DNA from 4 places in the Enterobacter sp. Li2LvB3 genome. Region 3 is predicted to be linked to each of the others. Evidence: predicted binding sites of a transcription regulator. Region 3 holds the regulator's gene; each other region holds the start of a gene.

What was found. Region 3 encodes PurR, which represses purine synthesis genes. Its sites were predicted from a motif close to CANGCAAACGTTTGCNTG; they were not measured.
Region 1: the regulator PurR is predicted to act here: its motif matches at 5,357-5,374, upstream of purM (phosphoribosylformylglycinamidine cyclo-ligase).
Region 2: the regulator PurR is predicted to act here: its motif matches at 4,280-4,297, upstream of raiA (ribosome-associated translation inhibitor RaiA).
Region 4: the regulator PurR is predicted to act here: its motif matches at 4,672-4,689, upstream of gcvT (glycine cleavage system aminomethyltransferase GcvT).

What each region holds. Positions count from the first base shown of each region.
Region 1 covers NZ_JBSICG010000006.1:19,981-27,399, reverse strand. Annotated here, with positions in the region: gene ACS603_RS06750 (DnaA inactivator Hda) at 1-516, opposite strand, end outside; gene uraA (uracil permease) at 613-1,902, opposite strand; gene upp (uracil phosphoribosyltransferase) at 1,990-2,616, opposite strand; gene ACS603_RS06735 (6-phospho-beta-glucosidase) at 2,841-4,271, opposite strand; gene bglK (beta-glucoside kinase BglK) at 4,282-5,175, opposite strand; gene purM (phosphoribosylformylglycinamidine cyclo-ligase) at 5,435-6,472, shown strand; gene purN (phosphoribosylglycinamide formyltransferase) at 6,469-7,110, shown strand; gene ppk1 (polyphosphate kinase 1) at 7,316-7,419, shown strand, end outside.
Region 2 covers NZ_JBSICG010000007.1:165,571-172,989, reverse strand. Annotated here, with positions in the region: gene clpB (ATP-dependent chaperone ClpB) at 1-1,418, opposite strand, end outside; gene yfiH (purine nucleoside phosphorylase YfiH) at 1,548-2,279, opposite strand; gene rluD (23S rRNA pseudouridine(1911/1915/1917) synthase RluD) at 2,276-3,256, opposite strand; gene bamD (outer membrane protein assembly factor BamD) at 3,388-4,125, shown strand; gene raiA (ribosome-associated translation inhibitor RaiA) at 4,395-4,736, shown strand; Phe leader region at 4,840-4,965, shown strand; gene pheL (pheA operon leader peptide PheL) at 4,841-4,888, shown strand; gene pheA (bifunctional chorismate mutase/prephenate dehydratase) at 4,996-6,156, shown strand; gene ACS603_RS08335 (SMP-30/gluconolactonase/LRE family protein) at 6,153-7,025, opposite strand; gene tyrA (bifunctional chorismate mutase/prephenate dehydrogenase) at 7,085-7,419, opposite strand, start outside.
Region 3 covers NZ_JBSICG010000003.1:106,037-113,455, reverse strand. Annotated here, with positions in the region: gene grxD (monothiol glutaredoxin 4) at 1-150, opposite strand, end outside; gene ACS603_RS03525 (C40 family peptidase) at 489-1,247, shown strand; gene sodB (superoxide dismutase [Fe]) at 1,369-1,950, shown strand; gene ACS603_RS03515 (MFS transporter) at 1,987-3,153, opposite strand; gene cydH (cytochrome bd-I oxidase subunit CydH) at 3,319-3,408, opposite strand; gene purR (HTH-type transcriptional repressor PurR) at 3,706-4,731, shown strand; gene punR (DNA-binding transcriptional activator PunR) at 4,748-5,659, opposite strand; gene punC (purine nucleoside transporter PunC) at 5,774-6,973, shown strand; gene cfa (cyclopropane fatty acyl phospholipid synthase) at 7,275-7,419, shown strand, end outside.
Region 4 covers NZ_JBSICG010000017.1:19,257-26,675, forward strand. Annotated here, with positions in the region: gene ACS603_RS14885 (YecA/YgfB family protein) at 37-615, shown strand; gene pepP (Xaa-Pro aminopeptidase) at 647-1,960, shown strand; gene ubiH (2-octaprenyl-6-methoxyphenyl hydroxylase) at 1,957-3,135, shown strand; gene ubiI (FAD-dependent 2-octaprenylphenol hydroxylase) at 3,148-4,350, shown strand; gene gcvT (glycine cleavage system aminomethyltransferase GcvT) at 4,780-5,874, shown strand; gene gcvH (glycine cleavage system protein GcvH) at 5,898-6,287, shown strand; gene gcvP (aminomethyl-transferring glycine dehydrogenase) at 6,358-7,419, shown strand, end outside.

The sequences.
Region 1 (7,419 bases), on a different contig from region 3:
CTGAAGTTTGTCTTCATCAGACAGCGGCTGCAATTTGTAGATTTGCCCCCAGTCCAGGCGTGAAGCCAGATCCGGTAGCCCCAGATTGAGCTGACGCGGGGGGCGATCGCCGGTGATCAGCAGCCGGGTTTTGCCCGATTCCAGGATCCGGTTGTAGAGATTAAACATCGCCATTTCCCACGGCTCATCTCCCGCAACGCATTCGATATTGTCGATGCAGACCAAAGAGAGGTGTTCCATTCCCTCCAGCACTTCAGGTACGAACCAGGTACGCTTATCCAGCGGCACATAGCCTACTGCATCACCACGCGCAGACAGCTCCGCGCAGGCAGCGTGCAAAAGATGGCTGCGCCCCGCGCCTTCGCGTGACCAGATATAGATGTATCCGCTGTGTTCCTGGCGCAACACGTTTTGCAGTGCGGCCAGTAAAGAGGGGTTATCACCCGGCCAGAAACTCGCGAAAGTTTCGTCGTCAGGTAGATAAAGTGGCAGAGAGAGCTGTGCCGGTCCGTTCAGAAATACCTCAACCAGAGATCCTACATATAATCGGCATGAAGTTTAACACGGAACCTGCAAGGAGAGAACCGGGCGATCCTTCGCCCGGTTAAACGATCAGTGTGACGCTTTTCCGCTTTCGTCAGCGTCCAGTATCTCTTCTTCCGGGCGGATCACAGAGATCAATTTGAAGATAAGGCTCAGCGCCACACCAACGATGGTCGCCAGCGCCATGCCTTTCAACTCTGCCGCACCAATGTGTACCTTCGCACCGCTCACGCCGATGATCAGGATAACGGAGGTCAGGATCAGGTTTTGCGCTTTGCTGTAATCCACTTTGGACTCAATCAGTACGCGAATACCGGATGCACCGATCACCCCGTACAACAGCAGAGAGACACCGCCCATGACCGGGACCGGGATAATCTGAATGGCCGCAGCCAGTTTACCCACACAGGAGAGCAGGATAGCGATAATCGCCGCACCACCGATAACCCAGGTGCTGTATACGCGGGTGATCGCCATTACGCCGATATTCTCACCGTAAGTGGTGTTAGGCGTAGAGCCGAAGAAACCGGAGATAATCGTAGAGAGGCCGTTAGCAAACATCGAACGGTGCAGACCCGGGTCGCGGATCAGGTCACGCTTAACAATGTTGGCCGTCACCACCAGGTGACCCACGTGTTCCGCGATAACTACCAGTGCCGCAGGCAGAATGGTGAAAATGGCAAACCATTCGAAACGCGGTGTGTAGAAGGTTGGCAGCGCGAACCAGTGCGCCTGAGCGATAGGTGCCGTATCCACAACCCCCATCACGAAGGAGAGCGCATAGCCCGCCAGCACGCCGATAAGGATAGGGATAATGGCCATAAACCCACGGAACAACACAGAGCCGAAGACCGTCACACCCAGTGTCACCATCGAGATAATGATGGTTTTGGAATCCGGTGACTGACCGTCAGCAGGCAGCAGACCCGCCATATTTGCTGCAACACCCGCCAGTTCAAGACCGATGACGGCAACGATTGCGCCCATCGCCGCAGGAGGGAACATCACATCCAGCCAGCCCGTACCCGCTTTTTTCACAATGAAGGAAACCAGACAGAACAGCACGCCACACATGATAAAACCACCCAGCGCCACTTCATAACCTAACGGCAGCAGTAGCAATACGGGCGAAATAAAGGCAAAGCTCGACCCCAGATACGCCGGGATTTTACCTTTACAGATAAAGAGGTAAAGCAGCGTACCGACACCGTTAAACAGCAGCACGGTAGCCGGGTTAATGTGAAACAGGATTGGCACCAGCACGGTTGCGCCAAACATGGCGAACAGGTGCTGCAAACTAAGCGGGATTGTCTGTAAAAGCGGCGGTCTTTCACTCACCCCGATAGCACGGCGCGTCATAGTGTTTTCCTCAAGTGTTGTTTGTTGTGGGACGTTTTATTCAAAAAAAAGCCGACTATCAAAGTCGGCTTTTCATTTGTTATTCGATTATTTAGTACCAAAAATCTTATCGCCGGCATCGCCAAGCCCCGGGATAATGTACCCGTGCTCGTTCAGCCCCTGGTCGATAGATGCGGTGTACAGCTCAACATCCGGGTGCGCTTTTTCCAGCGCGGCAATACCTTCAGGTGCCGCAACAAGAACCAGAACCTTAATGCTGCTACAGCCCGCTTTTTTCAGCAGGTCGATGGTGGCGATCATGGAGCCGCCTGTCGCAAGCATTGGGTCAACAACCAGCGCCATACGCTCGTCGATGTTAGACACCAGCTTCTGGAAATACGGAACCGGCTCCAGCGTCTCTTCATTACGGTAGATACCCACCACGCTGATACGCGCGCTCGGTACGTGCTCCAGCACACCTTCCATCATGCCCAGGCCTGCACGCAGGATTGGCACAACAGTAATTTTCTTACCTTTAATCTGCTCGACCTGAACCGGACCGTTCCAGCCTTCGATGGTCACTTTTTCAGTTGCCAGGTCAGAGGTTGCTTCGTAAGTCAGCAGGCTACCCACTTCCGATGCCAGTTCGCGAAAACGCTTCGTGCTGATGTCATGCTCACGCATCAGGCCCAGCTTGTGTTTAACGAGTGGGTGTTTCACTTCCACAATCTTCATTCTCTTTCTCCTCTGAGGTGGCAACCGCAAAAAAATCGCGGGATTATACCGCTTTTTTCGGATTGCGCCACACCCTCTTGCTTGACTACGATCAATCAAAATGATTTAGAGATAAAAAAACCGGAGGCAAGCTCCGGCTTTGGTACGGGGTTCTGTCCGGTGGCGCTACGCTACACGGGCCTACGCAAAGTGTAGGCTGGGTAAGCGTAAGCGCCACCCGGCAACTAAAGGTTATCCCCGTTACTGGCAATAACCTGCTGATACCACTCGAACGACTTCTTCTTACTGCGGTTCAGCGTACCGTTGCCTTCATTGTCTTTATCGACAAAGATAAAACCGTAGCGTTTTTTCATCTCGCCGGTACCGGCGGAAACGAGGTCGATACAGCCCCACGGGGTGTAACCCATCAGATCAACGCCATCTTCCACCACCGCCTTTTTCATCTCGCTGATGTGCGCCGCGAGATAATCAATGCGGTACCGATCGTTCACCGTACCGTCACTCTCCTGCACGTCGATTGCGCCGAAACCGTTCTCCACGATAAACAGCGGCAGCTGGTAGTGATCCCAGAACCAGTTCAGGGAATAACGCAGGCCAACCGGGTCAATCTGCCAGCCCCAGTCAGATTTTTGCACATATGGATTGGACACCAGGCTCTTGCTCTCGTCGTAATCCAGCTGTGGGTTATCTGCCGTGGCTTTGGTGGCGAATGACATGTAATAGCTGAAACCGATGTAATCCACGCAGCCTTGTTTCAGCGCGGCTTTATCTTCGGCGGTAATATCCAGCGCGAAGCCACGACGCTCAAAGTAGTTGAGCAGGTGCTGCGGGTACTTGCCGCGTACGTGAACGTCGGTAAACCAGTAGCGACGGTGCATTGCATTCATCGCCATCATCATGTCGTCTGGCGCACAGGTCAGCGGATAAATTGGGCACATGGCAATCATGCAGCCAATCTGCAAAGACGGATTAATTTCGCGCCCGGCTTTTACTGCCAGCGCGCTGGCCACCAGCTCGTAGTGCGCCGCCTGGAACATTACCGGCTCGCGGTCTTCGCCCGGCTCGTACTTCAGCCCGGAGTTGGTAAACGGTGCGAAGTCTTCGTGGAAGTTTGCCTGGTTGTTGATCTCGTTAAAGGTCATCCAGTACTTCACTTTATGCTGGTAGCGCTGGAAGACCACTTTTGAGAAACGCACAAAGAAATCGATCAGCTTGCGGTTACGCCAGCCGCCGTATTCGGTGACCAGATGGAAAGGCATCTCGAAGTGCGAGAGTGTGATGACCGGTTCGATGCCGTACTTCAGGCACTCGTCGAACAGGTCGTCGTAGAATTTTAGGCCAGCCTCGTTAGGCTCCAGTTCATCCCCTTTCGGGAAAATACGCGTCCAGGCGATAGAGGTTCGGAAACATTTGAACCCCATTTCGGCAAAGAGTCGGATGTCTTCTTTATAACGATGGTAGAAGTCGATGGCTTCATGGTTCGGGTAATTTTTTCCCTGCAACACGCCGTTGGTGATTTCACGCGGTACGCCGTGCGCCCCTGCGGTCATCACGTCGGCGACGCTGACGCCTTTGCCGCTCTCTTTCCAGCCGCCTTCCAGCTGATGCGCTGCAACCGCACCGCCCCACAGAAAACCTTCTTTGAATCCTGACATACTCTTTCCCTCATTCGATGTTGCTGATTGCTGACGGATACTGCTGTCTGAAATGGTAAACCGCGCCAATCAGGCCGGCGCTGTTGCCGTGGCTCACGACATCGGCAATATCTGCGATGCCAAACCACGTAAGATGCGTGCGAAGTAAATCCATGAACCCTGGGCGTTCTGCGATACCGCCGCCGATAAAAATGGTTTGTGGATCGAAGACATTTGCCAGGTTGTAAAGCCCTGTCGCAATGCCGTTAAGAAAGTCATCGACCAGACGACGGCAAACCACATCGCCCGCATCGTAACCATCAAAAATGGTCTCCCCCGTGACATCATCAAGCCCCTGACCGTGATAGTCGGCATAGCGCTTGCGAAGCGTACGCAGGGTGCAGTTTTCATTCATGGAGTGACGGGCGACTTTTCTGGAGTCTGCGCGCTCGGTAAGCATGTAGCCGAATTCCCCGGCACGAAAACGCGCGCCGTGAACCAGCTTGCCGTTGCAGAAAATCGCGCCGCCTATCCCGGTGCCGATGGTCAGCACCAGAAAATTATCAGTACCGGCCGCTTTCCCCTGCCAGCGTTCGGCCAGAAGCACACAGTTAGCGTCATTTTCAACGGTGACCGGTAAACCCGTTTGCGCGCTCAGCCACTCCTGCATCGCAAAGTTATCGAAGCGGCGAATCGCCCCGCCCATTTCGATATAACCGGTATGGGGATTGACGTAGCCCGGCGCGCTGATGGCAATACCCTCAAGGTCCGGGTGTAACGCCACCCATTGCAGCATTTCTGAAAGAATGGCATCACCGTCGCTGTTCTTAATAGCGGCTTTATCCCTGTGCAACAGCTCGCCCTGCGTGGTTACGATGCCCATTTTTAATGCGGTGCCACCAATGTCGAATGCGGCAATGTTCATGACGTTCATCCCTCCTGAATGAAACTGAAACCGGTTTCAGTTTCATGATGTTCATTCAACAAACCGCTTGCAAGCAACTTCCCGAAACCGGTTTCATTTTCGTGAACAGAGTCAAGTTTGAGCGTGAACAATCACCACAGCGCTAAAAAAATCCCTGTGCACATTTCTGTTGCAGAATAGGCTCGCAAACGTTTGCCTGGACTGTTAGAATTGCGCCGATTTTTCTTACTAGCTATGCAATCGCGTGGGGATTTAAGCCGTGACCAACAAAACTTCTCTCAGCTACAAAGATGCCGGTGTTGATATTGACGCAGGTAATGCGCTGGTTGACCGAATCAAAGGTGTGGTGAAAAAAACCCGCCGCCCGGAAGTGATGGGTGGTCTGGGTGGATTCGGCGCACTGTGCGCGCTGCCGCAAAAATATCGTGAACCTGTTCTGGTCTCGGGTACTGACGGTGTGGGTACGAAACTGCGCCTGGCGATGGATCTTAAACGTCATGACACGATCGGTATCGATCTGGTGGCGATGTGTGTAAACGACCTGGTGGTTCAGGGCGCAGAGCCGCTGTTCTTCCTTGACTACTACGCAACCGGCAAACTGGATGTGGATACCGCAGCCAGCGTGATTAACGGCATTGCCGAAGGCTGCCTGCAATCCGGCTGTTCCCTGGTTGGTGGCGAAACGGCTGAAATGCCGGGTATGTATCACGGTGAAGATTATGACGTCGCCGGTTTCTGCGTCGGCGTGGTAGAAAAATCAGAAATTATCGACGGCAGTAAAGTGGCTGACGGCGATGTGCTGGTTGCGCTGGCTTCCAGCGGCCCGCATTCCAACGGTTATTCTCTGGTGCGAAAAATCCTTGAAGTCAGCGGTTCTGACCCACTGACCACTGAACTGGATGGCAAACCTCTGGCCGATCACCTGCTGGCACCTACCCGCATCTACGTGAAAAACGTGCTGGAGCTTATCGAGAACGTCGACGTTCACGCGATTGCCCACCTGACCGGTGGCGGCTTCTGGGAAAACATTCCGCGCGTACTGCCGGATAATACCCAGGCCGTGATCGACGAATCCTCCTGGCAGTGGCCGTCCGTATTTAACTGGCTGCAAACCGCAGGAAACGTCAGCTCTCATGAAATGTATCGTACCTTCAACTGCGGCGTGGGCATGGTCATCGCACTGCCTGCAAGCGAAGCTGATAAGGCCATTACGCTTCTGAATGAGAAAGGTGAAAACGCGTGGAAAATCGGTATCATCAAAGCATCTGATTCCGAACAGCGTGTGGTCATTGAATGAAAAACATCGTGGTGCTCATTTCCGGTAACGGAAGCAATTTGCAGGCGGTCATTGACGCCTGCAAACAGAAGAAGATAAATGGCACCATACGTGCAGTTTTCAGCAACAAGGCCGATGCATTCGGCCTTGAGCGTGCCCGCGATGCAAATATCCCGGCGCACGCGCTGGAAGCCAGCCAGTTCTCAGGGCGTGAAGCCTTTGACCGCGAACTGGTGCAAGAAATAGACGCTTATGCGCCGGATGTTGTGGTGCTGGCAGGTTATATGCGTATTCTCAGCCCGGCGTTTGTTTCCCACTATTCCGGGCGTCTGCTCAATATCCACCCTTCTCTTCTGCCTAAATACCCAGGCCTGCATACTCATCGCCAGGTGCTGGAAAATGGCGATGAAGAGCATGGGACATCCGTACACTTCGTCACCGACGAACTCGACGGCGGGCCTGTTATTTTACAGGCGAAGGTTCCGGTATTTGACGGCGACACCGAAGAAGATGTCACTGAGCGCGTGCAGGCGCAGGAACACGCTATTTACCCGCTGGTGGTGAGCTGGTTTGTTGACGGGCGTCTGAAGATGCGCGACGGCACGGCCTGGCTGGACGGCGTTCAGCTTCCTGCACAAGGTTATGCGGCTGACGAGTAGTTTGTTATGTCGGGTGGCACTGCGCTTACCCGACCTACACATTGCATTACCCGATATTCCCTTCCCCCAAGCCTCTAAAATCCCCCAGAAAAAAAATAACTGTCATACTTTTCTGGCACTGTTGGACATATCGTGGAAATGCTCGCCATAATAAGGACGAGACGGATTTACCACGTCCTGTGATTGAACTGGAGTGTGAGCTGTAATGGGTCAGGAAAAGTTATATATCGAGAAAGAGCTGAGCTGGTTAGCATTCAACGAGCGTGTCCTTCAGGAAGCGGCAGATAAAGGTAACCCGCTGATTGAGCG
Region 2 (7,419 bases), on a different contig from region 3:
TGGGTACCCGAAAGCGACGCTTTCTCCGCTTTCCACTCTTCTTCTAACTCAGAATACTGGCGCTCTTTGTCATCCAGTTCCTCGTTAAGCATATCCAGGCGTTTCTTACTGGCTTCATCAGACTCTTTCTTCAGCGCCTGCTGTTCCAGCTTGAGCTGAATGATTCGGCGGTCGAGTCTGTCCAGCTCTTCGGGTTTTGAGTCAATCTGCATACGAATACTCGACGCAGCTTCATCAATAAGGTCGATAGCTTTATCCGGCAGCTGGCGATCGGAGATATAACGGTGCGAAAGCGTCGCCGCTGCAACAATGGCCGGGTCGGTGATCTGCACATGGTGGTGCAACTCATAACGCTCTTTCAGGCCACGTAAAATCGCAATGGTGTCTTCGACCGTTGGCTCAGCAACGAATACTTTCTGGAAACGACGCTCAAGCGCAGCATCTTTTTCAATATACTGACGATACTCATCAAGCGTTGTCGCACCGACACAGTGAAGTTCACCACGCGCCAGCGCCGGTTTCAGCATGTTCCCGGCATCCATTGCGCCATCCGCTTTACCGGCACCGACCATAGTGTGCAATTCGTCGATAAACAGAATGACGTTGCCTTCCTGTTTTGCCAGGTCGTTAAGCACGCCTTTCAGACGTTCTTCGAATTCACCGCGGTATTTCGCCCCGGCTACCAACGCACCCATATCCAGAGCCAGCACACGGCGACCTTTCAGGCCTTCCGGTACTTCTCCATTAACAATACGTTGCGCCAGCCCTTCAACGATGGCGGTTTTACCGACACCCGGCTCACCAATCAAAACGGGATTGTTTTTGGTACGACGTTGCAGCACCTGGATGGTACGGCGAATTTCTTCATCACGGCCAATTACCGGGTCAAGCTTGCCCTGCTCGGCACGCTCGGTCAGATCGACCGTAAATTTTTTCAAAGCCTGACGTTGGTCTTCGGCTCCTTGATCGTTCACGCTTTCACCTCCGCGCATTTTTTCAATCGCCTGAGTCACGTTGGCGGTTGTTGCTCCGGCAGTTTTCAGCAGGTCGGTCAAAGTACCGCGTGATTCAAGCACCGCCAGAACAAACAGTTCCGACGATATAAAGTTGTCGCCACGTTTTTGCGCCAGTTTGTCGCAAAGATTCAGTACACGTACCAGATCCTGGGACGGCTGAACATCACCGCCAGTCCCTTCTACCTGCGGCAACCGGCTCAGTGCCTGATCGATAGCCGTGCGTAACTGGCCAGCATTAATACCGGCGGACGTTAATAATGGACGTACCGATCCCCCTTCCTGATTCAGCAAGGCGCTCATTAGATGAAGAGGTTCGATAAATTGGTTGTCGTGCCCCAGTGCGAGGGACTGGGCATCGGCGAGTGCTAGCTGGAATTTATTAGTAAGACGATCCAGACGCATAACTCCTCCCATAACAGGTCAAATTTGCTACTGGAGATTAAATGAGGTCATCCCTCAATTATTCAAGGTTAATGACCTGAATTATGTGAAAAGAAAACGGCACGTACCGGATCGTCTTGATTCTTTAGGTTATATCAGCCAAATAAAACTTGCCATACGACCCGTCGTCTTGTCACGACGATAAGAGAAAAAATCACCCTTTTCGGTGAACGTACAGCGATCGCCACCGAAGATTTGCGTAATGCCCGCGCGATTCAGGCGCTGACGCGCAAGCTGATAAATATCGGCCAGATACTTTTCACCCACCGGCTGAAACGCGGTGACGGCTTGCGGGTCTTTATCCATAAAGGCTTCGCGTACCTCGGGCCCAACTTCAAATGCGCGAGGACCAATTGCCGGGCCAAGCCAGGCAATAATGTTGGCAGGGTCATCGGCAAAGCAGGCGACCGTCTCCTCCAGAACCCCTTCGCACAAGCCACGCCATCCCGCGTGCGCGGCCGCGACTTCAGTTCCAGCATGGTTACAGAAGAGAACCGGCAGGCAATCGGCGGTCATAACGGCACAAACTGTCCCGGGAGTATTACTGTAAGAGGCGTCGGCGCGTTTAGAAACATAGGGTTCACCCGTCAGTTTCAGTACGTCCTTGCCATGCACCTGCTCGAGCCAGACGGGTTTTGACGGTAAGTTACCGGCCGCAAACATACGCTTGCGGTTTTCCTCAACGTGTTCCAGAACATCACCGCAATGCGCGCCGAGATTTAATGACTCCCACGCGCCCTGGCTTACCCCGCCGATGCGGGTCGAACTACAGGCGGCCACGCCCTCAGGAAGTGGCCACTCCGGGACAATCAGTTTGGTCATAACCAGGCCACCTGGTCCTTATGCTCTTCAAAATCAGCACGTAATGCTTCGATAAGCTCCACCATATCCTGTGGGATAGGCGCGTGCCATTCCATCTGAATGCCGGTGATCGGATGGTAAAGACGCAGCATTGTTGCGTGCAGTGCCTGGCGGTCAAACTTGCGCAGGACGCTGATGAACTCATCAGATGCGCCTTTAGGTGGGCGCGGACGACCACCGTAAACCTGGTCACCCACCAGCGGATGAGTGATGTGTGCCATATGGACACGAATCTGGTGTGTACGACCCGTTTCAAGGCGCAGACGCAGACGCGTATGGATACGGAAATGCTCCATAATGCGGTAGTGCGTTACCGCCGGTTTCCCCATTGGGTGCACCGACATATGCGTGCGTTTGGTTGGGTGGCGGCTGATAGGTTCTTCTACCGTGCCCCCCGAGGTCATATGACCAATCGCGACAGCTTCATATTCACGGGTAATTTCACGCAGCTGCAACGATTCCACCAGACGTGTCTGTGCAGGAATGGTTTTCGCCACCACCATCAGACCTGTGGTGTCTTTATCCAGACGGTGAACGATACCGGCGCGCGGAACGTCCGCAATTGGCGGGTAATAATGGAGGAGCGCGTTTAATACTGTACCATCAGGATTACCGGCACCTGGATGAACAACCAGATCGCGCGGCTTGTTGATAACCAGAATGTCATCATCTTCGTAGACGATGTCCAGTGGGATATCCTGCGGTTCAAAACGCACTTCTTCTTCAATTTCAGCATTGATGGCGACAGCTTCCCCACCTAACACTTTCTCTTTTGGTTTGTCCCAGACTTTGCCGTTTACCATCACGCGTTGGTCAAGGATCCATTCTTTTATACGTGAACGCGAATAATCAGGGAACAATTCGGCCAAAGCCTGATCTAAGCGTTGACCGAGCTGATTTTCGGAGACTGTTGCGGTGAGTTCTACTCGTTGTGCCATAAACTGCTTCTTCGTTTAACGTTGGGTTTTACGGCTTTGCCGTTTAATATAGTGTGCTATTGTAGCTGGTCTTAATCGGGAGCAGGAACAGAGTTTCTCCCGGACAAACATTTGAGGAAAGTCAAAACGTCATGACGCGCATGAAATATCTGGTGGCAGCGGCCACGTTGAGCCTGGCTTTGGTGGGCTGCTCCGGTTCAAATGAACAGGTCCCTGACAATCCGCCGAATGAAATCTATGCGACTGCACAACAAAAGTTGCAGGACGGTAACTGGAAACAGGCGATAACGCAACTGGAAGCGTTGGATAATCGCTATCCATTTGGTCCGTATTCACAGCAGGTACAGTTAGATCTCATCTACGCATACTATAAAAATGCCGATCTGCCGCTGGCTCAGGCAACCATCGATCGTTTCATGCGTCTGAACCCGACTCATCCTAACATCGACTATGTGATGTACATGCGCGGCCTCACCAACATGGCGCTGGACGACAGTGCTCTGCAAGGTTTCTTTGGTGTTGATCGTTCCGACCGCGATCCTCAACATGCGCGTGACGCCTTTAACGACTTCTCCAAGCTGGTGCGCAGTTATCCAAACAGCCAGTATATTACCGATGCCACTAAACGTCTGGTTTTCCTGAAAGACCGTCTGGCTAAGTATGAATACTCCGTTGCCGAATACTACACTCGCCGTGGCGCATGGGTTGCCGTGGTTAACCGTGTAGAAGGAATGCTGCGCGATTACCCAGATACGCAAGCCACGCGTGATGGCCTGAAGCTGATGGAAAATGCATACCGTCAAATGCAGATGAACGCGCAGGCTGAAAAGGTCGCGAAAATCATCGCCGCGAACAGCAGCAATACCTGATATTCCGCTCAAAGCAAAACGGCAGCCCAATGGCTGCCGTTTTTTTATTCGTTTCTGTCGCAAGCTGAAGCGGTTTAGCTACAACACATCCTATCAACTATGGCCTCAATTTCTGACTTCGACAAGGTAAAAATCGCCTCTTCCTGTCCTGCCTCACAAAAAAGATTCCCTGACAAAAACCGACAAAATAACGTGATCTAAATCACACATTTTGACATTAGGACAGGTATGCTGGAATCACCAAGACGGAAAGACAAGAGGTAAAATTTATGACAATGAACATTACCAGTAAACAAATGGAAATTACTCCGGCAATTCGCCAGCACGTCGCAGACCGTCTCGCCAAACTGGATAAATGGCAAACTCATTTGATTAATCCACATATCATCCTGTCCAAGGAGCCACAGGGTTTCATCGCTGACGCAACTATCAATACTCCAAACGGCCATCTGGTCGCCAGCGCTAAACACGAGGATATGTACACCGCAATTAACGATTTGATCAACAAGCTGGAACGGCAGCTCAATAAAGTGCAACACAAAGGCGAAGCCCGTCGCGCCACAACATCGGTGAAAGACGCCAGCCTCGCGGAAGAAGTTGAAGAAGAGTAATCCTTTAAATTGAGTGTACCGCCAACGCGCCTTCGGGCGCGTTTTTTATTGACAGGGTGAAAACAGTGCAGGTACTTTAACGGTATCAACCACAGGATGACTCAATGAAACTAACGCCGTTTTTCTTCGCATTCTTTTTTACCTTCCCCTGAATGGGAGGCGTTTCGTCGTGTGATAAAGAATGCGAAGACGAACAACAAGGCCTCCCAAACCGGGGGGCCTTTTTTATTGATAACGATAAAATGAGACAGGCAACACTATGACACCGGAAAACCCGTTACTGGATCTGCGAGTAAAAATCAGCGCGCTGGATGAAAAATTACTGGCACTGCTGGCAGAACGCCGCTTACTCGCTGTCGAAGTGGGCAAAGCCAAGCTGGACTCCCATCGCCCCGTACGTGATATCGACCGTGAGCGTGACCTGCTGGAGCGTCTGATTCAGCTTGGAAAAGCGCACCACCTTGATGCCCATTACATCACCCGTCTGTTCCAGCTTATCATCGAAGATTCCGTTCAGACCCAACAAGCGCTGTTACAGCAGCATCTGAACAAAACTAATCCGCACTCTGCCCGTATCGCGTTTCTGGGTCCGAAAGGTTCGTATTCACACCTGGCGGCACGTCAGTATGCAGCCCGCCATTTCGAAGAGTTTATCGAAAGTGGATGCGCGAAGTTTGCCGACATTTTCAATCAGGTTGAAACCGGCCAGGCCGATTACGCCGTGGTCCCGATTGAAAATACCAGCTCCGGCGCCATCAATGATGTCTACGACCTGCTGCAACACACCAGCCTGTCGCTGGTTGGCGAGCTGACTATTCCAATTGACCACTGTGTTCTGGTCTCAGGCTCCACTGACCTGAGCAAAATCGACACGGTGTACAGCCATCCGCAGCCGTTCCAGCAATGCAGCCAGTTCCTGAACCGCTATCCGAACTGGAAGATTGAGTACACCGAAAGTACCTCTGCGGCGATGGAAAAAGTCGCGCAGGCAAACTCCCCGACCGTAGCCGCACTGGGTAGCGAAGCGGGTGGCGCACTGTACGGATTGCAGGTGCTGGAACGTAACCTCGCTAACCAGACGCAAAACATTACGCGTTTTGTGGTGCTGGCGCGCAAAGCCATTAATGTGTCCGATCAGGTCCCGGCAAAAACCACGCTGTTGATGGCCACCGGCCAGCAGGCTGGTGCGCTGGTTGAAGCCCTGCTGGTGCTGCGTAATCACAATCTGATTATGACCAAACTGGAATCGCGCCCGATCCACGGCAACCCGTGGGAAGAGATGTTCTATCTTGATGTTCAGGCCAATCTGGAATCTGCATCCATGCAGAAAGCCCTGCGTGAGCTGGGTGAAATCACCCGCTCAATGAAAGTGCTCGGTTGCTATCCGAGCGAAAACGTTGTTCCGGTCGACCCGGCTTAACGTTCGATAAAGCGGCTTTTCTTCATCCCTGCCACGCTGACAGGCAGGGTGAAGATGGCCCCGGAAAGCGGATATTTCGCTGTTTCAGCATCGTCCATATTTTCCCGGGTCGTCGTGATAAACAACGTCTTCATATCGTCACCGCCAAAGCAGACCATCGTCGGGCAACGAACCGGAAGCCGGTATTCCTCGAGCTGTTCACCCTTTGGTGAAAATCTGGCGATGCGCCAGCCATCAAACAACGCGCTCCAGTAACAGCCTTCCACGTCCATCGCGGCACCGTCAGGTATCCCCTCGCCTTCCTTAAACCGCCGGAAAACATCTCGTTTGCCAGGCTCCCCCTGTTCATCCAGCGGTGTGCGATAGATAACGCCATTCGGCGTGTCAGAGGTAAACATCCATTGCTGGTCATTACTGAATGCCAGGCCGTTATGCCCGTGGATATCGCACTGAAGTACCTTCGGGCTCAGGTCGTTGTCGATACGCATCAGCATTGCGCCGTTATAGTCCCCAGGCCCCCAAAACGTCCCCGCATAGAAGCGACCACGGTGATCGGTACCACCATCATTAAATCGTGCCAGCTGCGGGTTCGAGGGGTTGTCGCACACCTTGCGCTGAAGCAGCCCGTGCTTATCGGTCAACCAGATGGCATTTCGCATCGCGACAATAAAACCGCCACGTTCCCGCAGGGCAAAACATCCAACCTCTTCATGAAATGACAGGACAGTGTGCTCAGCCGTTGGCAGATGGTAACGATGGATCTCCCCTTCCAGAATATCAGCCCAGTAGAGTGCATTTTCATCTTCGCTCCACGTCGGGCATTCCGGTAAGTGCCCGGTGTAGTTCAATAACAGCTGCGGTTCCGTCATGTCATTTCCCCAAAAGAAAAAAGCCAGCAATGCTGGCTTTTAGTATATACATCATCACATTACTGGCGACTGTCATTTGCCTGACGCAACAGGGTGCGGCTTTCGCTCTGGAAACGCTGCGCATAATCGCCAAACCAGTGTTCAACCTTACGGAAACTGTCGATAAATGCTTGTTTGTCGCCATGCTCCAGCAAGGTGATGGCCTCGCCAAAGCGCTGGTAGTAGCGTTTAATCAGCGCCAGGTTGTTCTCTGACGACATAATAATGTCAGCATAAAGCTGCGGATCCTGCGCAAACAGACGCCCTACCATGGCCAGCTCCAGGCGATAGATTGGCGAAGAAAGCGCCAGCAACTGCTCAAGCTGCACGTTTTCTTCCGCCAGATGCAGGCCAT
Region 3 (7,419 bases):
AACGTAAGCAAAGCGCTCGCCACAGGCAGACAGCGCCTGAACTGCTTGTGCGGAGAAACCGCAGCTTGGCAGTTTCGGAGAACCTTTCATGTACAGGAGAATTGGGTTTTCAGCAATCTGGTGCTGGATTTTTTCAATAGTGGTGCTCATGTCTTGCTTCCTTTAACTTCTGTTACGGCATTCGTCTGACATTGTAGCGGTTCAGAGCGGCATCGGAAAATAACATTTTTTTCACGTCTATATATTTTAAACGTTACCGGCATAAGTTGCATTCCAAATGTAGCTTAACCCTACTGCAGATAAGGTTTTGCTTAAGGAGTAAGCAATAATGCTACAGATTGATGTTTTTTTTTGCACTTGCTAACGAAACACAATTTTAGATTGAAAAATGCTATTAACTTCTCGGGTTTTTATAGATTAGAATCGACAGGTTTTGAAAATCACACGCAGGCATGATTGATGACCTGCATTTACCAGGGGACTGGCCAGTGGCGCGGATAAATAAAATCTCGATCACGCTCTGTGCTTTATTGTTTACAACACTCTCTTTCACGCCAGTGGCTAACGCCTCCCAGCAGGCGCGGCATTCTGCTGTACAAAAAACGCACCTGGCTAAAGTCACAGAACGTAAGAAAAAAACCACCAGTAAGAACGAAAAGAAAAAAACCACCACACAGACTAAACGTACTGCCTCCAGCAAAGCTAAAACCACTCACACCACTTCGCGCAAAGCCCAGCAAACTGCCGCTAATCTCGTTACCGAAAAATGCACTGCCCGCAAAGGTCACAAAGCGAAGTGCGTCAAAGTCACGAAAGTAGCGGAAGTCCATAAGGTACGCGTCCAGAAAGCGCAAAAAACCGCGATGAACAAGCTGATGGGACAAATTGGCAAGCCTTATCGCTGGGGCGGAACCTCACCCCGTACCGGTTTCGATTGCAGCGGTCTGGTGTACTACGCCTACAAAGATCTGGTGAAATTCCGTATTCCGCGTACTGCGAACGAAATGTATCACCTGCGCGATGCTTCACCGGTCGATCGTGGTGAACTGGAAAGTGGCGATCTGGTCTTCTTCCGCACTCAGGGTCGCGGCATGGCCGACCACGTGGGTGTTTACGTTGGCAACGGGAAATTCATCCAGTCGCCACGTAGCGGCCAGGACATCCAAATCACCTCTCTGAGCGAAGATTACTGGGTACGCCACTACGTTGGTGCACGCCGTGTGATGACCCCGAAAACCATCCGTTAATCCTTGCCCTGCCGCGTCTGCGGCGGGGTAAGTTCCTCTTTTGCATACCCTTTCAATTTGCTACTCTATCCCTGTTGTCTTTATGGTTATTGGCAACGTAAAAATAATAAGGAGAGAAGCAATGTCGTTCGAATTACCTGCACTACCGTATGCAAAAGACGCCCTGGCTCCACACATTTCCGTGGAAACCCTGGAATATCACTACGGCAAACATCACCAGACGTATGTCACCAACCTGAACAACCTGATCAAAGGCACTGACTTTGAAGGCAAAACGCTGGAAGAGATCGTGCGTAGCTCAGAAGGTGGCGTGTTTAACAACGCCGCTCAGGTCTGGAACCACACGTTTTACTGGCACTGCCTGGCACCTAATGCAGGCGGAGAACCCACCGGTGAACTGGCCGCAGCCATCAATGCCGCGTTCGGCAGCTTTGCTGATTTCAAAGCGAAATTCACTGACGCAGCAATTAAAAACTTTGGATCTGGCTGGACCTGGCTTGTGAAAGAAGCCGATGGCAAACTGGCTATCGTATCAACATCCAACGCGGGTACACCGCTGACCACCAGCGCAACCCCGCTGATGACCGTCGATGTGTGGGAACATGCTTACTACATCGATTACCGTAACGCACGCCCGAACTACCTGGAGCATTTCTGGGCGCTGGTTAACTGGGAATTTGTTGCGAAGAACCTCGCAGCGTAAGAGACACGCAGAAGGGTTCGCCCTTCTGCGTTATGATTATTCAGCCGCGCAGGCCGTTTCTGGCTGTTTACGACCCGACATCAGTACCAGCAGTAACCCCAGAGCCGCAATAATCGCCCCCATTACCGGCACAAAGCTGTACCCCAGGCCACCCGAAATCACTGCACCACCGGCCGCAGCGCCCAGTGCATTACCCAGGTTAAACGCACCAATATTCACGGATGAAGAGAGTCCTGGCGCTTCATGCGCCACACGCATTACCCGCATCTGCAACGGCGGAACCACGGCAAAGGTCGCCGCACCCCATACCACCATCGCAATGGCTGCGCCAAATTCGTTACGCGCCAGCCACGGAATGGCCACCATGATGACAATTAGCAGCGTTAAGAAGCCTTTCAGCGTGCCACTCACGGAACGGTCTGCCAGCTTACCGCCCAGGTAGTTACCGATAGAGAACCCTACGCCAATCAGCACCAGCATCGCGGTAATAAAGACCGGCGTGACATGAGTAATGTCGTGCAGCACGGGCGAAATATAGGTATAGAGCGTGAACATCGCCCCAGCCCCCAGCACGGTGGTCAGCAGCGCAGACAATACCTGAGGACGAACCAGCACGGACAGCTCTTTGCGTACATCAGGGCGTTCGCCTGCGCTGCCTTTTGGCAACGAGAAGAACAGTGCGACCATAGCAATCACGCCCAGTGCAGCGGTTGCCAGGAACGACATACGCCAGCCGATCGCTTCACCCAGCCACGTGGCCGCAGGTACACCGCCGATGTTGGCAATGGTCAGACCCATAAACATGGTTGCCACGGCGCTGGCCTGCTTATGTTTAGGTACAACGCTTGCTGCAACCACCGAGCCCAGTCCGAAGAAGGCACCGTGGTTAAGGCTGGTCAGGATACGTGACAACATCAGCGTCGTGTAATCCGGTGAAAGCGCGGAAAGCACATTCCCCAGGGTAAAAATAGCCATCAGGAAAATCAGCGCATTACGGCGCGCACGGTGTGAAAGCAGCAACGTCATTAACGGTGCCCCTACCATCACGCCAATCGCGTAGGCGCTAATCAGCATACCGGCCGCCGGGATAGAGACGTCTACACCCCGGGCGATAACAGGCAATAACCCCATCGGGGAAAATTCGGTGGTGCCAATCCCAAAAGCGCCAATCGCCAGGGCCAGCAGAGGATAATTGATTTTCATGAGTCAACTCCGGATGCCGTGTCGTACCGCGACACAGAACAAAGAAGCAAAAAGCATGACACCAATCACAAAAAATGAGAAGTTAACAATTTGGCAAAAGATTATTGCCGGAGAAGTAACAATCAGCGAGGAATGTGGAGGGAGAGAACTCTCCCCCCGCGTAAATCAGTGCAATACAGCCGTCAGACCAGCTGCAACAATCAGTGCCAGCACGATAACGGTGGTCGTCAGCGAAAACTTAAGATCGGTACTCATCAATTTTTCTCCTTTTAATCACCTTACGAAAAGTGAGCTTGCTCATTTTTACACAGTTTACGTCAAAAATCTTCCTGGATTTAAACTGATATCCACTTTTGCTCTTCCCCTTTTCATCAAGATAGGACAAAATTCCACGCTAAATTTATTAGCGTACCGGCCATTGACCCCCTCCTGACGTCCTGTGTCGTTTTCCCGGCGTGTCGCAATTCCAGATTGCGTGATAAGGGTGAGAGAAGGCAAACGTTTACCTTCAAGTTTTTCAGGAGCTTAGGATATGGTCTGGAGTGACATTTAATGGCAACAATTAAAGACGTGGCAAAACGCGCAAACGTTTCCACTACAACCGTATCACATGTAATTAACAAAACCCGTTTTGTAGCGGAAGAGACGCGTAATGCCGTCTGGGCGGCGATCAAAGAACTGCACTATTCGCCAAGCGCGGTCGCACGTAGCCTTAAAGTTAATCACACCAAATCCATTGGTTTGCTGGCCACCAGCAGCGAAGCTGCATATTTCGCAGAGATAATCGAGGCGGTCGAGAAAAACTGCTTCCAGAAAGGCTATACCCTGATCCTGGGTAACGCGTGGAACAACCATGAGAAACAGCGCGCTTATCTGTCAATGATGGCGCAAAAACGCGTGGATGGCCTGCTGGTCATGTGTTCCGAATACCCGGATTCTGTGCTCTCCATGCTGGAAGAGTACCGTCACATCCCAATGGTGGTGATGGACTGGGGTGAAGCGCACGCCGATTTTACTGACTCAGTAATCGATAACGCCTTTGAAGGCGGTTACATGGCCGGTCGTTATCTGGTAGAACGGGGTCACCGCGAGATTGGCGTGATTCCAGGTCCACTGGAGCGTAACACCGGTGCAGGCCGTCTGGCCGGATTTATGAAAGCCATGGAAGAAGCACTGATCACCGTTCCAGAAAACTGGATTGTTCAGGGTGACTTTGAGCCTGAATCCGGTTACCGCGCAATGCAGCAAATAGTCTCCCAACCGCATCGTCCGACTGCTGTCTTCTGCGGTGGCGATATTATGGCGATGGGTGCGCTTTGTGCTGCCGATGAGCTGGGTTTGCGCGTACCGCAGGATATTTCTGTGATCGGGTATGACAACGTGCGCAACGCGCGTTTCTTCACCCCGGCGCTGACCACTATTCATCAGCCGAAAGATTCTCTGGGTGAAACAGCCTTCAACATGCTGATGGACAGGATCGTTAACAAACGTGAAGAGTCGCAGTCAATTGAAGTCCACCCGCGTCTTATCGAACGTCGCTCCGTGGCGGACGGTCCTTTCCGCGACTACCGCCGTTAATCGTGTACGGAGCCAGTTAATCTGGCTCCCGTAACCACTCCCTGTTCAGCGTTTCACTGTCCCCCAGGTAATCCAGCAGCCAGGCCATCGCGGGCGATACGTCACTTTGCTGCCAGGTCAGACAACAGGCCGCGTCCGGGAATGGGTTTTCAAGCTCAAGGGCAACCCACTCCCCGGCATCGATTCGTGGTCTGGCAAAATGGACCGGCACCATTGCCACACACAACCCGGCAGAAAGGCAGGTCGCGGAGGATTCCCAGTCGGGCGCAATCACCCGTCGCTGGTTATCCAGAAGCCAGGTCACACGCTTGGGTAACGAGCGTGACGTATCTTCCAGTACCAGCGATGGCCAGTTACGCAGGGTATCATCGCTTAACGGCCCTGCCATTGCCGCCAGCGGGTGATCGCTTGCCACCACGCATTTCCAGCTTAACATTCCCATATCGCGAAATGCGTAACGTCCCCCAACGGGTATGGCCTGTGTTGCGCCGATCGCCATCTCTGCCCTGCCATCTGCCAGCGCATCCCAGACACCGTTAAAGACTTCCTGCGATACCCGCAGCTCGACATCGGAGAAGTGGCGATAAAAATCGACAATCATCTGCCGGGTACGTTCAGGTTTTACGATGTTATCCACCGCAATAGAAAGATGACCTCGCCAGCCATTAGCAATCTGCTGACACTGTTCACGAGTGATCTGCATTTTTTTGATAACAGAACGCCCTTCTTTCAAAAACCACGCCCCGGCAGGCGTTAACTCCACGTCGCGATGGCGGCGTTCAAACAGCGGAACGGCCAGCCACTCCTCAAGCTGACGCACCGTGTAGCTAATGGCCGAGGGGACGCGGTGTAGTTCCTGCGCGGCTCCGCTGAAGCTGCCGTTACGGGCGACAGCATCCACAACTTCAAGAGAATAATCTGACCACATTTTCTGCCTGCAAAAAATTTGAATGCACCCGCCAAATATTAGCGTTTCACAAGCCGCTTTGCACTCCCTACACTCTGCGCCAACGTACCCTGCCTCCTTAAGGAGAATAAAACAATGCAACCCAGGAAAGGTTTTTTAGTCTGGCTCGGCGGCTTAAGCGTGCTGGGCTTTTTAGCTACCGATATGTACTTACCCGCATTCGCTGCAATGCAGGAAGATTTGCAAACGCCTGCCGCGGCCATTAGCGCCAGCCTGAGTTTGTTCCTCGCCGGTTTTGCCTTTGCACAGCTGCTGTGGGGGCCGCTCTCCGACCGTTTTGGTCGTAAACCAGTGCTGTTACTGGGTCTGGCAATTTTTGCCGTAGGCTGTCTTGGGATGTTGTGGGTACGCGATGCAACCTGGTTACTGGTGCTGCGTTTTGTTCAGGCCGTCGGCGTTTGTGCCGCAGCGGTCACCTGGCAGGCGCTGGTGACGGATTACTATCCGGCTTCACGGACCAATCGAATTTTTGCCACTATTATGCCGCTGGTTGGCCTCTCTCCCGCGCTTGCACCACTGCTGGGCAGTTGGATCCTGGCGCATTTCGACTGGCAGGCGATTTTCGCCACCCTGTTTGCCATCACTCTGGTGCTGATGCTGCCCGCATTCGCCCTGAAACCTGCGCATAAAAAAGAGACACATCCGGAAGCGAAGCCAATTACCTTTACCTCTTTGCTGCGCACCAAAGCGTACCGCGGCAACGTGCTTATCTACGCCGCCTGTTCAGCCAGCTTCTTTGCATGGCTGACCGGCTCACCCTTTATTCTGCACGATATGGGGTACAGCCCGGCGGCCATCGGCCTGAGCTATGTTCCACAGACTATCGCCTTCCTGGTGGGCGGTTACGGTTGCCGTGCGGCGCTGCAAAAATGGCAGGGGCAGCAGATGTTACCCTGGCTGCTGGCGCTGTACGCTTTAAGCGTTATTGGTACCTGGGCCGTCGGCTTTATTCCGGGTGCTGGTCTGGCGGAAATCCTGATTCCATTCTGTGTGATGGCAATTGCTAACGGTGCCATTTACCCGATTGTGGTGGCGCAGGCTTTACGGCCGTTCCCACAGGCAACGGGCCGTGCGGCAGCCTTGCAGAACACACTGCAACTGGGGCTGTGCTTCCTGGCAAGCCTGGTGGTATCGGCACTGATTGCAACACCACTGCTCACCACCACCAGCGTGATGCTGGTTACCGTTGCACTTGCTGGCATCGGCTATCAGATGCAGTCATCGGCACACCGTGAGGATAATACGGCAGCCCAGGCTGAAACATCGCACGCATAATCGCACCAGCAATTATGTTACATTTCAGTGATTAGGTTGCTAAGAATTTTCTATTGAATCACCAAATTTTGAGGCCTATACTAAATTTGGTTCGATTAAATACGATAAATATTAAGTGTTAACGGGAGCCGGAGTGCTCCCGTTTTACCATGGAAGGCCTTTCGGCAAGGGTTATCTCCCTTCCTCTGTTCTACGTCGGATACTAGCCTCACGGGGCGTAATACCGTGAGATTTCTCACAAACCAAAAAAAGCGTCTACGCTGTTTGAAGGTTCTGATCACAGCAAGGTGATGGAGAAGCTATGAGTTCATCGTGTATAGAAGAAGTCAGCGTTCCGGACGACAACTGGTCCCGGATCGTCACTGAACTATTGGGTCGTGCAGGCATCACTATCAACGGGCCTTCCCCATCCGATCCCCAAATCAAACATCCCGATTTTTTCAAGC
Region 4 (7,419 bases), on a different contig from region 3:
ATACCATGAATCTTCTCCCTTTGATGACGAATGCATATGTCTATACAGAACGAAATGCCTGGTTACAACGAATTAAACCAGTTACTGAACCAGCAGGGAGTGGGTTTAACCCCTGCCGAAATGCACGGTCTGATCGCCGGGATGCTGTGTGGCGGAAACAGCGACAGCTCATGGCAGCCGCTGGTTCATGACCTGACGAACGAGGGGCTGGCGTTTGGTCACGAGCTGGCTGAAGCGCTGCGTAAAATGCACTCCGCAACCAGCGATTCTCTGGAAGATGACGGCTTCCTTTTTCAGCTTTATCTGCCTGAAGGCGACGACGTTAGCGTCTTCGAACGCGCCGATGCGCTCGCCGGTTGGGTAAACCACTATCTGCTGGGTCTTGGCGTGACACAGCCTAAGCTCGATAAAGTGACCGGCGAAGCGGGTGAAGCTATCGACGATCTGCGCAACATCGCACAGCTTGGCTATGACGAAGAGGAAGACCAGGAAGAGCTGGAAATGTCCCTCGAAGAGATTATTGAGTACGTTCGCGTTGCGGCGCTGCTGTGCCACGACACCTTTACGCGCTCGCAGCCAACCGCGCCGGAAGTGCGCAAGCCAACCTTACATTAAGAAAAATAACGCACAGGAGGGTGTCATGGTTATCTCGAATCAAGAGTATTCTCGCCGTCGTCAGGCGCTGCTGGCAAAAATGCAGCCAGGAAGCGCTGCGTTAATTTTTGCAGCTCCTGAAGTGACGCGCAGCGCCGACAGCGAATACCCCTATCGCCAGAGTAGCGATTTCTGGTACTTCACCGGGTTTAACGAGCCTGAAGCAGTACTGGTACTGATAAAGAGCAATGACACCCACAACCACAGCGTGCTTTTCAACCGCGTGCGGGATTTAACCGCCGAAATCTGGTTTGGCCGTCGCTTAGGCCAGGAGGCCGCGCCTGCAAAGCTTGGTGTCGATCGCGCCCTGGCGTTTAGCGAAATCAACCAGCAGCTTTACCAGTTGCTTAACGGCCTGGACGTGCTGTACCACGCCCAGGGTGAATATGCCTGGGCCGATGAGATTGTCTTCAACGCGCTGGATAAGCTGCGTAAGGGTTCGCGCCAGAACTTAGCTGCGCCAGCTACGCTTACGGACTGGCGCCCGGTGGTCCACGAGATGCGTCTCTTCAAGTCTGAAGAAGAACTTGACGTGCTACGCCGTGCAGGTGAAATCAGCGCTCTGGCGCATACCCGCGCGATGGAGAAGTGCCGTCCCGGGATGTTTGAATACCAGCTCGAAGGCGAGATCCACCACGAATTTACCCGCCACGGCGCGCGCTATCCGTCCTACAACACCATTGTGGGTGGCGGGGAAAACGGCTGCATCCTGCACTACACCGAGAACGAAAGTGAACTGCGTAAGGGCGACCTGGTGCTGATTGACGCCGGTTGCGAATATCAGGGCTATGCAGGGGACATCACCCGTACTTTCCCGGTAAACGGCAAATTCACGCCTGCACAGCGTGCGATTTATGACATTGTTCTTGAATCACTGGAAACGGCGCTGACACTCTATCGTCCGGGCACCTCGATTCAGGAAGTCACCGGTGCTGTCGTGCGGATAATGATTACCGGTCTGGTGCGTCTTGGCATCCTGAAAGGCGAAGTTGATACCCTGATCACCGAAAATGCCCATCGTCCGTACTTTATGCATGGCCTGAGTCACTGGCTGGGGCTGGATGTTCATGACGTGGGTGCCTATGGTTCTGAACGTTCGCGCGTGCTGGAACCAGGCATGGTATTAACCGTTGAACCCGGGCTGTACATCGCCCCGGACGCGGATGTCCCACCAGAGTACCGCGGGATTGGCATTCGTATTGAAGATGACATTGTCATCACCGAAACCGGCAATGAAAACCTGACTGCCTCTGTTGTGAAAAATGCCGACGACATTGAGGCGCTGATGGCAGCGGCACGCGTATGAGCGTGATTATCGTTGGCGGCGGCATGACAGGAGCCACGCTGGCTCTGGCAATATCTCATTTAACGCAGGGGCAGCTTCCGGTTCATCTGATTGAAGCTGTCGCACCTCAAACCACCGAACATCCTGGTTTTGATGCCCGCGCAATTGCGCTGGCACAAGGCACCTGCCAGCAGTTAGCGCGCATTGGTATCTGGCAGGCTATCGCCGACTGTGCGACTGCCATTGAAACAGTGCACGTCAGCGATCGCGGTCATGCGGGGTTTGTTACCCTTGATGCACAGGATTATCGCATCGACGCGCTGGGCCAGGTTGTTGAGCTGCATGACGTTGGGCTCCGCCTGTTCCGCTTGTTACAGGACGCACCCGGCGTGACGCTACACTGCCCGGCGCGCGTGGCAAGTTTTAGCCGCAGCGAAGATGCCGTTAACGTCACGCTCGACGATGGCACGACACTTGAAGGCCAGCTGCTGGTTGCGGCTGATGGTTCCCGTTCTGCGCTGGGCACACAGTGTGGCGTGGAATGGCGCACCCAGCCTTATGGGCAGGTGGCGGTCATTGCGAATGTCTCTACACAGAGCGAGCATCACGGGCGTGCGTTTGAGCGTTTTACGCAGCATGGCCCGCTGGCGATGCTGCCCATGGCGGAGGATCGCTGTTCGCTGGTGTGGTGCCATCCGCAAGACAGGGCGGATGAAGTGCTGTCCTGGAGCGATGAGCGCTTTTGCACTGAACTGCAAAAGGCCTTCGGCTGGCGGCTTGGGCGCATCACCCATGCGGGGAAACGATCTGTTTATCCGCTGTCGCTGACGACGGCGTCCCAGTCCATTTCCCATCGCGTTGCGCTGGTGGGGAATGCCGCGCAAACCCTGCACCCGATTGCAGGTCAGGGGTTTAATCTGGGCCTGCGTGATGTCATGAGCCTGGCGGAATCGCTGGCGCAGGCGTGGGGTGAACAAAAAGATTGTGGCGCATATTCGGTGCTTAGCCATTATCAGAAGCGCCGTCATGCCGATAAAGAAGCCACAATCGGTGTCACGGATGGCCTGGTGCATCTGTTTGCTAATCGCTGGGCACCGCTGGTTGCCGGGCGCAACCTCGGGCTGATGGCGATGGAATTATTTATCCCGGCACGTGATGTGCTGGCGCAGAGGACTCTTGGTTGGGTCGCTCGTTAAGGAGTTATCACCGTGCAGAATGTTGATGTCGCCATTGTCGGCGGCGGAATGGTCGGGCTGGCGCTGGCCTGTGGTTTACAGGGTAGCGGCCTGCGTGTGGCCGTGCTTGAGCAAAAACTGCCTCAGCCCGTTGCACAGGATGCGCAGCCAGAATTACGTGTGTCGGCCATCAATGCCGCCAGCGAAAAACTACTGACTCACCTGGGCGTGTGGTCGGATATTGTCGCGCACCGCGCCAGTTGCTATCACGGAATGGAAGTGTGGGACAAAGACAGCTTTGGCCATATTGCTTTTGATGACGAAAGCATGGGGTACAGCCATCTGGGCCATATTATTGAGAATGCAGTTATCCACCACGCGCTGTGGCAAAAAGCCCAGCGCTGTAGCGATGTCACGCTTATGGCGCCCGCGCAAATCCAGCAGGTGGCCTGGGGCGAAAATGAGGCATTCATTACCCTGCAAAGCGGCGATATGCTCACCGCGCGGCTGGTAGTAGGGGCCGACGGCGCAAACTCCTGGCTGCGTAATAAAGCAGATATTCCGCTGACCTTCTGGGACTATCGTCATCACGCGCTTGTGGCCACGATCCGAACCGCAGAGCCACACGGCGGCGTGGCGCGTCAGATTTTCCATAATGACGGTATTCTGGCATTTCTGCCGCTTGCCGACCCGCACCTCTGTTCCATTGTCTGGTCGCTGGTGCCGGAAAAAGCGCAACGGATGCAGGAAGCCACGCCTGAAGAATTTAACCAGGCGCTGTGCGTTGCCTTTGATAATCGTCTGGGGTTGTGCACCCTTGAAAGCGAACGGCAGGTCTTCCCGCTTACCGGACGCTATGCGCGTCAGTTCGCGGCGCACCGTCTGGCTCTGGTAGGAGATGCCGCGCATACCATACATCCGCTGGCCGGGCAGGGGGTTAATCTGGGCTTTATGGATGCCGCTGAGCTGGTTGATGAGCTGCGTCGTCTGCACCGTGAAGGCAAAGATTTTGGTCAGCATTTATACCTTCGTCGCTACGAACGTAGCCGCAAGCACAGTGCCGCGATGATGCTGGCAGGCATGCAGGGCTTTCGCGAGCTGTTCGCTGGCGCAAACCCGGCCAAAAAACTGCTGCGTGATATTGGCCTGAAACTGGCCGACACCCTCCCGGGTGTAAAACCGCAACTCCTGCGTCAGGCGATGGGCCTTAACGATCTTCCCGACTGGCTCCAATAGTATTGACCCCCGTCACACTTTATTTTCCCGGCTTCTGCGCCGGGGAAATTCCCTCGTTTGAAATATTCTAATTCCACGCCATTTTTCGCATTAGATTATCTAATCTTACGTTTTTTATGTTACGGAAATTCAGCCCATTTTTCCGCATGAAATATCACCATGTGCTAAATCATGTTGGTGTGATGTTAATTTTATGCGGGGTTAATCGCATTTTACCAGTGAATAACTCTGTAGGCTTTTTAGCGGTTTTTAGTCATAAGCTAATGTGATGACCCGCTTTGCCTTATGGTTAATCACCCATTTCGGTGGTAACTTCAGGTCAAAGAGAACGTTTGCGTCGACATCCGTAAGGCGATGCCGACGCCAGGTTTCGTGGCGATTTTGGGCGCATGAAACGCAAGATAGCCCTGCTTATTCAACGAGGAAAAGATGGCTCAACAGACTCCTTTGTACGATCAACACGTGTTATGCGGCGCGCGCATGGTGGACTTCCATGGCTGGATGATGCCGCTGCACTACGGCTCACAGATTGATGAGCATCATGCGGTGCGCACCGATGCCGGCATGTTCGACGTGTCCCATATGACCATTGTCGACCTGCGCGGTAGCCGCACCCGGGAGTTTTTGCGTTATCTGCTGGCAAACGACGTCGCAAAACTAAAGACCCCAGGCAAAGCGCTCTACACCGGGATGCTCAATGCTTCCGGCGGTGTGATAGATGACCTGATTGTTTATTACTTCACTGAAGATTTCTTCCGCCTCGTTGTAAACTCCGCCACCCGCGAAAAAGACCTCTCCTGGATTTCCCAACACGCTGAACCTTTCTCTGTAGATATCACTGTTCGTGACGATCTGTCGTTGATCGCCGTACAGGGACCGAACGCACAGGCAAAAGCCGCTTCTCTGTTTAGCGATGAGCAACGTAAAGCGACTGAAGGGATGAAGCCGTTCTTCGGCGTGCAGGCAGGTGATCTGTTTATCGCGACCACCGGCTATACCGGTGAAGCGGGCTACGAAATTGCCATGCCGAATGAGAAAGCCGCTGATTTCTGGCGTGCGCTGGTAGAAGCGGGTGTTAAGCCGGCGGGTCTGGGTGCGCGCGATACGCTGCGTCTTGAAGCCGGGATGAACCTCTACGGGCAGGAAATGGATGAAAGTGTGTCTCCGCTGGCAGCCAACATGGGCTGGACCATTGCGTGGGAGCCCGCAGACCGTGAATTCATTGGTCGTGAAGCACTGGAAATTCAGCGTGAACAAGGCACCGAACAGCTTGTCGGCCTGGTGATGACCGAAAAAGGCGTGCTGCGCGGCGAACTGCCGGTACGTTTCACCGATGCTAACGGCAATCACCTCGAAGGTGTTATCACCAGCGGTACCTTCTCCCCGACTCTGGGCTACAGTATTGCACTGGCACGTGTACCGGCGGGAATTGGCGAAACGGCGGTGGTGCAAATCCGCAACCGCGAAATGCCGGTCAATGTGACCAAACCGATTTTTGTTCGCGCCGGTAAGCCGGTCGCCTAATCATTTTTATCAGGAGAAATTCAATGAGCAATGTGCCAGCAGAACTGAAATACAGCAAAGAACACGAGTGGCTGCGCAAAGAGGCGGACGGCACTTACACCGTAGGGATCACCGAGCACGCGCAAGAGCTGCTGGGGGATATGGTGTTTGTTGATCTGCCAGAAGTGGGCGCGACCGTAGGCGCAGGTGACGATTGCGCGGTTGCGGAATCTGTTAAAGCGGCATCCGACATCTATGCTCCCGTCAGCGGCGAAATCGTGGCCGTGAACGATGCACTGAGCGACTCCCCGGAGCTGGTGAACAGCGAACCATATGAAGGCGGCTGGATCTTTAAAATTAAAGCCAGCGACGAAGCGGAAGTTGCCGCCCTGCTGGATGCGACCGCGTACGAAGCCCTGTTAGAAGACGAGTAAGCCATTATCCCTCTCCCCTTTGGGGAGAGGGAGAAAACACATTCACTGCACGTTTCAGGAACCATCGCTCATGACACAGACTTTAAGCCAGCTTGAAAACCGTGGCGCTTTTATTGAACGTCACATTGGGCCGGATGCTCAGCAACAGCAGGAGATGCTGAACACGGTTGGCGCGGATTCATTAAACGCACTGATCGGCCAGATAGTGCCAAAAGACATCCAGCTTGCAACACCGCCGCAGGTAGGTGAAGCCACCACAGAATTCGCCGCACTGGCGGAGCTGAAGGCCATTGCCGGCCTGAACAAGCGCTACAAGTCTTACATTGGCATGGGCTATACCAACGTGCAGTTACCGCCGGTTATCCTGCGCAATATGCTGGAAAACCCAGGCTGGTACACCGCTTACACCCCTTATCAGCCTGAAGTGTCTCAGGGCCGTCTGGAAGCGCTGCTGAACTTCCAGCAGGTCACGCTGGATCTGACTGGCCTGGATATCGCTTCCGCGTCTCTGCTGGATGAAGCGACCGCTGCGGCAGAAGCCATGGCGATGGCCAAACGTGTCAGCAAGCTCAAAAATGCCAACCGCTTCTTCGTGGCGGCAGACGTTCACCCGCAAACACTGGACGTGGTACGCACCCGTGCGGAAACCTTCGGTTTTGACGTGATTGTTGATGATGCAGACAAAGTGCTGGATCACCAGGACGTCTTCGGTGTGCTGCTGCAACAGGTAGGCACTACCGGTGAAGTTCACGACTACAGCCCGCTAATTGCCGAGTTAAAAACCCGCAAAGTGGTAGTGAGCGTCGCCGCTGACTTTATGGCGCTGGTATTGCTGACAGCACCGGGCAAACAGGGCGCGGATATTGTGTTCGGCTCTGCACAACGCTTTGGCGTACCGATGGGCTACGGTGGCCCGCACGCGGCATTCTTCGCCGCGAAAGATGAATTCAAACGCTCTATGCCTGGCCGTATTATCGGGGTATCGAAAGATGCTGCTGGTAACACCGCACTGCGTATGGCGATGCAGACTCGTGAGCAGCACATCCGCCGCGAGAAAGCGAACTCCAACATTTGTACCTCGCAGGTCTTGCTGGCAAACATTGCCAGCCTGTATGCCGTCTTCCACGGCCCG